2 regions of the Arthrobacter sp. BPSS-3 genome follow, and region 2 is predicted to be linked to the other one. Evidence: riboswitches for the same ligand, from Rfam matches in the RefSeq annotation. Region 2 holds a riboswitch; the other holds the start of a gene.

Region 1 (4,847 bases), on a different contig from region 2:
GCGACGGTCTGGCTGGTCTACCTGGCCGTCCGCCGGGCCGCCGCCCCCGCGACGGAAGACGCTCGGCTGGCCCACCGCGCCGGACTGATCGCCGGTGCCGTGATGGCCCTGACCCCGGTGGCCGTGCTGATGTTCCGCTTCAACAACCCGGATGCCCTGCTGGTCCTGCTGATGACGGCTGCAGCCTACGCGGTGCTGCGCGCCATCCAGGACGGCCGGCTGCGCTGGCTGCTGCTGGCCGGGGTGCTGCTGGGCTTCGGGTTCCTGACCAAGCAGCTGCAGGTGCTGCTGGTGGTCCCGGGCTTCGCCGCGGCCTACCTGCTCGCCGGGCGCGCCGGCCTGGGCCGGCGGCTGCTGCACCTGCTGGCGACGGGCGCGGCGATGGTGGTGGCGGCCGGCTGGTGGCTGGCCGCCGTCGAGCTCACCCCTGCGGCGGACCGGCCCTACATCGGCGGCTCGCAGGGCAACTCCATCCTGGAACTTACCTTGGGCTACAACGGCCTGGGCCGGCTCAGCGGGGACGAGACCGGGAGCGTCGGCGGCGGCAACGGCTGGGGCACCCCCGGCCTGCTCCGGCTTTTCAACAGCGAGTTCGGCGGGCAGATCGCGTGGCTGCTGCCGTCGGTGCTGCTGCTGGCGGCCGGGCTGCTGTGGCTGGGCCGGCGGGCACCACGGACCGACGCCGTCCGCGCCTCCGTGGTGGTCTGGGGCGGCTGGGTGCTGGTCACCGGGCTGACGTTCAGCCTGATGGCCGGCATCATCCATCCGTATTACATGGTGGCGCTGGCCCCGGGGGTCGCCGGGCTGGCCGGTCTGGGGTCGGTGCTGCTGTGGCAGCGGCGGGATCAACCCGTTGCCGCCGGGACGCTCGCCGCCGCGGTGGCCGCGGCCGGTTTCATGGCTTTCGAGCTGCTGGGCCGCACGCCCGCGTTCGTTCCGTGGCTGCGCTGGCTGGTTCTCGCCGTGGCGCTGGCCGCGGCCGTCGGCGTGATGGTTCCGGCCATTCGGGCCCGGGCCGCCGGCGCTGTAGCCGCCGGGACCATTGGGCCACTGTCCCCGGGCGGTACGACGGCGGCGCTGTTGGGACGTACGACGGCGGGGCTCGCCGTCGTCGCGGCCCTCGCCGGTCCCTTGGCGTACTCGCTGTCCACCGCCGCCACCGCGCATTCCGGCTCGATCGTCAGCGCGGGGCCTGCGGTGGGCGGCCGGGCGGGCCTGCCGGCCATGTTCGGCGGCACGGGCGGAACCATGGGCACCGCGCAGGGCAATCCCTTCGGCCCGACCAACGGCGCCGGGGCCAACAGCAACGGGACCAACGGCACCGTCCGCAGCCAGGGCGGGGGCATGGGCGGGGGTATGGGCGGGCTCCTCGGCGCGACCACCCCGTCGTCTGCCCTGGTGGATGCCCTCGAAACGGACGCCGGCCGCTACACCTGGGCGGCCGCCGTCGTCGGGTCCAACAACGCCGCCGGTTACCAGCTCGCCACGCAGCTGCCCGTGATGGCCGTGGGCGGGTTCAACGGCACCGACCCCGCACCCACGCTCGAGCAGTTCCAGCAGTACGTCGCCGACGGCCGGATCCACTACTTCATCGCCGGCCGCACCATGCAGGGCGAAAGCGGATCCGACGACGCCGCCAGGATCGCCGACTGGGTGGCGGCCACCTACCCCGCCCAGAGCGTCGGCGGCACCACGGTGTACCTGCTGGCGAAGTAGCCGCTCCGGACGGTCCGCCGTTTCGACGGTTCCCTGCCGAATAGACGTCTCCAAGCGTCGGGCGTGCGGGGAACCGTCGAAACGGCCCGAAAAGCGGGGCCAGCCCACCGCGAATCGGCAACCAGCCACACCGCGGCGTTACCTAAATGTGACATGAGGGAGAAAGTCCGGTACCGTTTTTATGGTGCGGCCATCGATCTGGCCGCATATCCGGGTCTGACGCCAAACTCTGCCGCTTCCCGGATTCCATGGATTGAGGCAGAGACGGGGAACCCAGAGTTCCCGGGCACCTGCATCCATGCACCCCTTGGGGTAAAGCCGACTCGTTGATCATCCGAGCGGCCGGATTTCTCATCCGAACCCGACAGCTAACTCCGTAGGCGTTGAGAGGCGAACATGACTGAACACAAGGCACCCGTGCGCCTAAAAGGCGCTAAACGCACCTCCTCGGCCGACGTCGCGCGCCACCGCGCCGACCCGGCCCAGGGCTCGGCCACCCGAGGCCGCGCCAGCTTTGGCTCCAAGGGCAAGCTCACCGCCGTCGCACTGACCGCGGCCGCAGTACTGCTGGGCGCCGGCGCCGCAGGCCAGGCCACCGGCACTACTGCCCCGGCCGCGACCGCCACCCAGGCACCGGCCCTGCAGCTCTCCGACCTGGAACGGCTCGGCAGCTACACCCCGGCCACGGCACCGGCCAGCGTCGAAGCCCAGGCCTCCAAGGTCATGCCCGAGACCCCGGCGCCGTCCACCCCGGCCCCCGCACCGGCTGCTCCGGCTCCCGCGGCGGCACCCGCCCCGGCCCCGCAGCCGGTGGCGGTCGACGATCCCGCCGGTGCCCAGGCCTACGCCGCCTCGCAGCTGCCGGCCCACGGCTGGGCCCCGAGCGAGATGCAGTGCCTGATGAAGCTCTGGACCCGCGAATCGGACTGGAAGACCACGGCCACCAACCCGTCCAGCGGTGCCTACGGCGTGGTCCAGTCCCTCCCGGCCGAGAAGATGGCCAGCGCCGGCGCGGACTACATGACCAACTACCGCACCCAGATCAACTGGGGCCTGCAGTACGTGCAGGAGCGGTACGGCTCCCCCTGCGGCGCCCTGAACTTCCACTACGCGAACAACTGGTACTAAGCCGCCAAGGCTGACGCCACCCCGCGCAGAGACAACAAAGGCACCGGATCTTCTCAGATCCGGTGCCTTTGCTGTATCCCCGGGCGGCCCGTTCAGCGGCCCGAGGGAAAGCGGACGCGCTACCCGGCGATGCCGTAGAGCCGGTCGCCGGCGTCGCCCAGGCCGGGGACGATGTAGGACTTCTCGTTCAGCTTCTCGTCGATGGAGGCCAGCACGATCGTGACGTTGGCGTCGGAGAGCTCTTCCTCCAGCTTGGCCAGGCCCTCGGGGGCGGCCAGCAGGCAGATGCAGGTGACGTCGGAGGCGCCGCGCTTGAAGAGGAACTTGATCGCCTCGCGCAGGGTGCCGCCGGTGGCCAGCATCGGGTCCAGGACGAAGATCTGACGGTCGGTCAGGTCCTCGGGGAGCCGCTCGGCGTAGGTGATGATGTCCAGGGTTTCCTCGTCGCGGGCCATGCCCAGGAAGCCGACCTCCGCGGTGGGGACCAGCTTGGTCATGCCCTCGAGCATGCCAAGGCCGGCGCGGAGGATCGGGACCACCAGCGGGGTGGGCTTGGTGAAGGCCGTGCCGATGGTGGTGCTGACCGGCGTCTCGATGGTGACCGGTTCGGTACGGACGTCGCGGGTTGCCTCGTACGCCAGCAGCGTGACCAGCTCTTCGGTGAGCTGGCGGAAGACGGGTGACGGGGTGTTCTTGTCCCGCAGAACGGTGAGCTTATGGGCCACCAGCGGGTGGTCGACAACGAGAGTGCGCATGGGTCAAAACTATCATCCGGACGCTTCGGACCGACCCCGCCCGCCGGGGGTCCCGGCGTCGTCGGCCACCCCGCGACCATGCGCCGTTTCGGCGTCGTGGTGCCCGTCCGGCGCCTTCTCGCGCAGGCGCTGGCCGTTGTCGAAGGTGGGTGCCGGGCCGGTCCGTTCCCGGTGCCTGATCACGTGGAACAGCCGATGCGCCAGGATCACGATCCCCACCCAGCCCAGGCCCAGCGCCCAGCCGAAGATCACGTCGGTCATCCAGTGATGGCCCAGGAACACCCGGCTCATGCCCATCGCGATGATGAAGAGCGCCCCGGCCGTGATCAATCCCACCCGGGCGATAGTGCGCTGGACCTGCAGGCAGGTGAGGTAGACCACCAGTGAGATCACCACGGTGGTGTTCAGGGTGTGGCCGCTGGGGAACGACGGCGAGTTTTCGTAGGGCGGGACGGCATCGGCGTGGTCGGGGCGGGTGCGTCCGATGAGCTTCTTGCCCAGGGAGGTAGCGGTGACGGAGACTGCGGCCGCCCCGCCGATCAGGATCAGCGGGCGCCAGGTCCGGGTCCGCCAGATCAACAGCGCGGTGAGGATGCTGGCCAGGATCGGCATGCCGATGCCACCGCCAATGTTGGTGAACCCAGTAACGAACGCATCCAGACCGGGGCTGCGGAGCCGTTCCATGGCGGCGAGCATGGGCTTGTCCAGGTTGGCCAGGCCGGCGTCGTCCACTACGTTGTCGTAAACCTCGGCGCTGGTCAGGGCCAGCGCCACCACCGCGATGCCGCCCAGCAGCATGGTGATCCAGAGCGCGGCGTAGGGCACCACCCATTTGCCCCAGCGCCGCATCAGCCAGCTCTCAGTCCTGGTGCTCACTGCGTTCTCCCGACGTCCGGTGCACCCACGGTGCACAGCTTGCTTAGGATCGAAACTACCATTGAGCCATGACATCGCCCGAGCCCCGCCATGCCGAGTGGATGGGCCTCGCCCTGAGCGAGGCGCGGCAGGCCCTCGCCACCGCGGACGTGCCGATCGGGGCCGTGGTGATCGGCCCGGACGGCACGGTGCTGGGCACCGGCCGGAACGAGCGGGAGGCTCTCGGGGACCCGACGGCGCACGCCGAGATGGTCGCCATCCGGGAAGCGGCCGCGCGGCTTCGCGAGCGCCGTGCCGACGAGGGGGCGCGCGACGACGGCTGGCGGCTGGCGGACTGCACCCTGGTGGTGACGCTGGAGCCGTGTGCGATGT
Region 2 (4,847 bases):
TGCCGGCCAGCCGTGGTAGTGGATGCCGACGGCGGCCAGGGCGTTGGTGGCCAGCATGGTGCAGTCCTGGGACACGCCGATCTGGGCGTAAGCGGCGGCGGCGATCGAGGCGCCCATGCCGCTGGTGGCGGCCGGAGCCTTGGTGGCGACGGACGCGTTGACCGCGGTGCCGGCAGCCGGGGTGGCAGCGGCGGTGTTGGCGGTGGTGTCAGCTTCCTGCACCTTGACGACGGGCTTCGGGGCCTCGACGACGGGGGCGGCCGCGGTGGTCACAGCAGGCTTCTCGTAGGAGATGGCGATGCTGGAGGCCGCCGAGATGGTGGCTGGAGCGGTGGACTGAACCTCGGTGGCGGAAGCAGAGGTGGATTCGCGCTGAACGTTGGTCTCGGCGGCGTTGGCCGCGATACCGCTGGTCAGGACCAGGCCCGAGGCAGCAGCGATAACCGCAGCCTGGCGACCCATGCCACCGGCGTTGTCGCCGACGGCCTTGGCAATGACAGCCAGCGAGTTGGTCTTGGTGACCTCCGCGCGGTGGCGTGCAATGGTTGCACGAGTAGTCATTTAGTTCTCTCTTTCGTGATCCTTTGTGTCCGCGCTCTTGAACAGGCGGGACTAAGGACGCTCCGGCATCTTGGGGGTACGCCGGATCGCCCCGAAACGGGTTTCTTTAGCGAAGGGTGTACTGCGAAGACGCGCCAAAAGCAGGAACTGCATTGCGTGAACCATCCCGGGCGCCGGCAAGGGCAACGCGGTGCATGGTCATCAGCGGGCTCGACTGAGCCTCGCCGGCGCGAAAACGCGCAGCATTGTGGCGTGAAGACACGAAAGTAGCCTCTCCCAATGCCTACGAGGTGAGCTGTCGGATTCGGATGGGAGTCACCCGGCCGCTCCGCTTCCTGGGAAGCTTTGCGACTTAACCCCTAGGCCCTCTTGCGAAGACCAAAATTGGTTCCCCCGCCCCTGCCAGACGATGTCATGCGAACGGACCTTGAGCGGTGGCAGAGTTAGGCAATCCACTCAAGAGCGCCAACTTCGGTGAAGTTGGCGTGCTTCATACGGTACAACAGTTCGGACTCAATGTCACATTCAGATCACGGCGTGTCACGGAAGTGTGAGCATTGCGAAGGGCTCTTCTAGAGCCAGCCCAGCGGATCAACGACGTCCCCATTGACCATCACCTCGAAGTGGAGGTGGCAGCCGGTGGAGGCACCGGTTGTTCCGCTCATCGCTATCACATCGCCACGGGAGACCTTCTGGCCGACGTGGACGCTGGATGACGACAAGTGGTTATACGTGGTCTCCAGGCCATTGCCATGGTCGACCACAATCCGGTTGCCGCCCCCGTAGGGGTGCCAGCCGGAGAAGGTTACGGTGCCGCTTGCTGCGGCATGGACGGCCGTCCCGCACTGGGCGGCGTAGTCCTGGCCGCGGTGGAATTCGCCCACCGCGCCGGTAATGGGGCTGATCCGGTAACCGAAGGGCGAAGCCGTGATCATGGTGTCCAGCGGGGCGCCGAGCGTCCCCGCGGATGCGGCGCGGGTGATGGAGCCGACGGATTGCGCGCTGAGCAGCTGCTTGAGCTTGCCGTCCGGGTCGCCCTTGGTGGTGACGGCGGTGCGGTTGAAGTCGATCTGGGCCGCGGCGGCCTTGACCTCGGGCTGGGCCGCCGCGGAGACAGATCCCGAGGTGGGGGCGTCGACGGCCAGAGCGGGGCCGGTAACGGGGACGGCCACGGTGAGCGCGATGCCAGCGGCGGCCAGGGTCATGCCGGCCTTCTGGCCCATGCCGGTGACGGCGGCGAAGTCTGCGACCTGGCGGAGCGGGCTGCGCCGGCTGCGGCGCTCGTCCCGGTGCGCGTCGCGGGGGCGCGGGGCGGTGACGTCGACGGCGGGGCGCGGCTCCGGAGCCGGGCCGGCGGCGCGGCGGCGCCCGCGGACGGTCTGCGTGCTCAAGTGGTTCCTCTCTGAAAAGCCTGCGAAGTTAGCTGTCGGATTCGGGTCAGAGAGTGCATAGACCCGGTCCGCCGATGCAAGCATCCAGGCAGAGAGGCACCCGGAAATGGTGTCCTCAGAGAGTTCGCTTGCCGCTAGCGGACTTCACCCCAAGGCCGGAATTACCGGCCGGTAGTGGTTCCCCCGCCTCTGCCAGAAGGTGATTCGCACCCTGATCCGCTGGCAGAGCTCGGCTTCGGATCAGGTAACGCTTTAGTCTCGGTACTAGTCGATAACTATAGGGGATTAAGACCCGTAGTAATAATTTCGTTATCTCCTAGACGGGCTAGTAAACAGCACCCTTACGGTATGCTTCCGCGTCGACCTACCCGCGGGTAACGAAAACGTGGGCGGCGACCTCGGGCGGCAGCTCGAGCGCGCCCTCAATGTCGGGGACGCGGACGGAGATGTACTCCCCCACCCGCTCCAGCGAGACGGTGGCCCCGGGCCGGATACCGCCCTCGTCCAGCTGCACCAGCAGCTCGGGTTCCACCTGGATGGGTTCGGCAAGCCGGCTCACGGTGATTCTGGAGTCCGCGGCATATCCCGCCATGGCGTCCAGGAGGTTGACGACGCCGTCGGCCTGTTCCGCCGTCGGCAGACCGCCCAGTTCGGCGAGGCCCGGGATGGGGTTGCCGTACGGGGAGACGGTGGGGTGGTCCAGCATCTCGAAGATGCGGCGCTCAACCCGTTCGCTCATCACGTGCTCCCAGCGGCAGGCTTCCTCATGGACATAGGCCCAGTCCAGGCCGATCACGTCGGCCAGCAGCCGTTCGGCGAGGCGGTGCTTGCGCATCACCTCGGTGGCGCGCCGCCGACCCACCTCGGTCAGCTCCAGGTGGCGGTCGCCGGAAACCACTACCAGCCCGTCGCGTTCCATCCTGCCGACGGTCTGGGAGACGGTGGGTCCGGAGTGGCGGAGTCGCTCGGCAATGCGGGCCCGGAGCGCGACGATGTTCTCTTCCTCAAGCTCCAGAATGGTCCGAAGATACATCTCCGTAGTGTCGATCAGATCCGTCATCCAGCTCAGCTCCTTGAGCGCCGTCCTTGCGTCATTCCACCGTACAACGTGCGGGGTGCGGCCACCCGGGATCCGCCATACGCTCCGGACAGCCTAGCCTATTGTGAATTACTCCGGATAATTTGAGGGCCGACTTCCTGACCGGACTATGACAGCCCGTTTTCCGGCGCCGGGGCCGCCGTCGGGCAGAATGGAAGCGGTCCTTACCGGCCGACCAGCCACCTCTCGCACCCAGCCGACCATTGGAGCCATTGTGAGCGACACCAGCATCACCATCCCCGCGAACCTTCTTCCCAAGGACGGCCGGTTTGGCGCCGGGCCCTCGAAGGTGCGCCCGGAACAGATGGAGGCCCTGGCGTCGGCCTCGGCCACCCTGCTCGGCACCTCGCACCGCCAGGCCCCGGTCAAGAACCTGGTGGGCTCGGTCCGTTCCGGCCTCAGCGACTTCTTCCGCGCCCCCGAGGGCTACGAGGTGGTCCTGGGCGTGGGCGGCTCCACGGCGTTCTGGGATGTCGCCAGCTTCGGGCTCGTGGAGAACAAGGCCCAGCACCTCTCCTTCGGCGAGTTCGGGTCCAAGTTCGCCGCGGCCACGAACAAGGCGCCTTTCCTGGCCGAGTCCTCGATCATTAAGGCGGAGCCGGGCACCCGGCCCGAGGCGCGGGCGGAGACCGGTGTGGACGTCTACGCCTGGCCGCAGAATGAGACCTCCACCGGCGTGGCCGCCCCGGTCCGGCGGGTGGCCGGCGCGGACGAGGGCTCGCTGGTCCTGGTCGACGCGACCTCCGCCGCCGGCGGCCTGGATGTCGACGTCGCGGAGTCCGACGTCTACTACTTCGCGCCGCAGAAGAACTTCGCCTCCGACGGCGGACTGTGGCTTGGCCTGTTCTCCCCCGCGGCCCTGGAGCGGGCCGCCCGGGTCAAGGCCTCCGGCCGCTGGATCCCGGACTTCCTGGACCTGCAGACTGCCATCGACAACTCGCGGCTGAACCAGACCTATAACACCCCCGCGCTGGCGACCCTCGTGACCCTGGACGCGCAGGTGCGCTGGCTCAACGCCAGCGGAGGCCTGGACTTCGCCGCGGCACGCACCGCCGACTCCGCGGGACGGATCTACCGCTGGGCCGAGGCGTCCAGCTTTGCCACCCCGTTCGTTACGGACCCGGCCGACCGCTCCAACGTGATCGCCACGATCGACTTCGACGAGTCGGTCGACGCCGCCGCGATCGCCAAGGTGCTGCGCGCCAACGGGATTGTCGACACCGAGCCGTACCGGAAGCTGGGCCGTAACCAGCTGCGGATCGCGACCTTCGTCGCGATCGAGCCGGACGACGTGTCGGCCCTGCTGGAGTGCATCGACTACGTCGTGGCAGAGCTGGCGAAGTAGGCCCGGGGCCGCCCTCCGGGGCGGCCTAGCGGCTGGGGGCGTCGTCGGGGTTTACCGCCCGGACGACGCCGTCGTCGTCTGCCGTGCCGATCGCCCCACCGGGCACCAGCCGGAAGAAGCGCAGGCCGCGGGCCCGCCGGTTGAAGGCGATCCGCAGGTGGCGTGCCCGGATGATCCAGACCATCCCGATCAGGGCCGCGCCCACGCCGGCGGCGGCGGCGACGCCCATGGACCAGCGAGGGCCGGCGACGTTTGCCACCCAGCCCACGAACGGTGCCCCGATGGGTGTTCCGCCCATGAAGATCGCCATGTACAGGGCCATCACCCGGCCGCGCATGGCCGGGTCCGTGGTGGTCTGCACATAGCCGTTGGCGCTGGTCATCATGGTGATGGCGCACAGCCCCACCGGCACCAGCGCCACGCCGTACCAGAAGTAGTTCGGGGCCAGAGC

What was found. A riboswitch is a leader RNA that binds a small molecule or an ion and turns the genes downstream of it on or off. The one in region 2 is predicted to bind cyclic di-AMP.
Region 1: another riboswitch for cyclic di-AMP. It lies ahead of ACFVY3_RS11315 (hypothetical protein); the one in region 2 lies ahead of ACFVY3_RS12310 (M23 family metallopeptidase).

What each region holds. Positions count from the first base shown of each region.
Region 1 covers NZ_JBIMMV010000006.1:166,581-171,427, reverse strand. Annotated here, with positions in the region: gene ACFVY3_RS11320 (ArnT family glycosyltransferase) at 1-1,716, shown strand, start outside; cyclic di-AMP (ydaO/yuaA leader) riboswitch at 1,927-2,114, shown strand; gene ACFVY3_RS11315 (hypothetical protein) at 2,113-2,844, shown strand; gene upp (uracil phosphoribosyltransferase) at 2,964-3,599, opposite strand; gene ACFVY3_RS11305 (phosphatase PAP2 family protein) at 3,612-4,475, opposite strand; gene ACFVY3_RS11300 (nucleoside deaminase) at 4,544-4,847, shown strand, end outside.
Region 2 covers NZ_JBIMMV010000007.1:137,882-142,728, forward strand. Annotated here, with positions in the region: gene ACFVY3_RS12305 (NlpC/P60 family protein) at 1-561, opposite strand, end outside; cyclic di-AMP (ydaO/yuaA leader) riboswitch at 828-1,021, opposite strand; gene ACFVY3_RS12310 (M23 family metallopeptidase) at 1,134-1,952, opposite strand; cyclic di-AMP (ydaO/yuaA leader) riboswitch at 1,955-2,197, opposite strand; gene ACFVY3_RS12315 (metal-dependent transcriptional regulator) at 2,317-3,012, opposite strand; gene serC (phosphoserine transaminase) at 3,266-4,396, shown strand; gene ACFVY3_RS12325 (MFS transporter) at 4,422-4,847, opposite strand, start outside.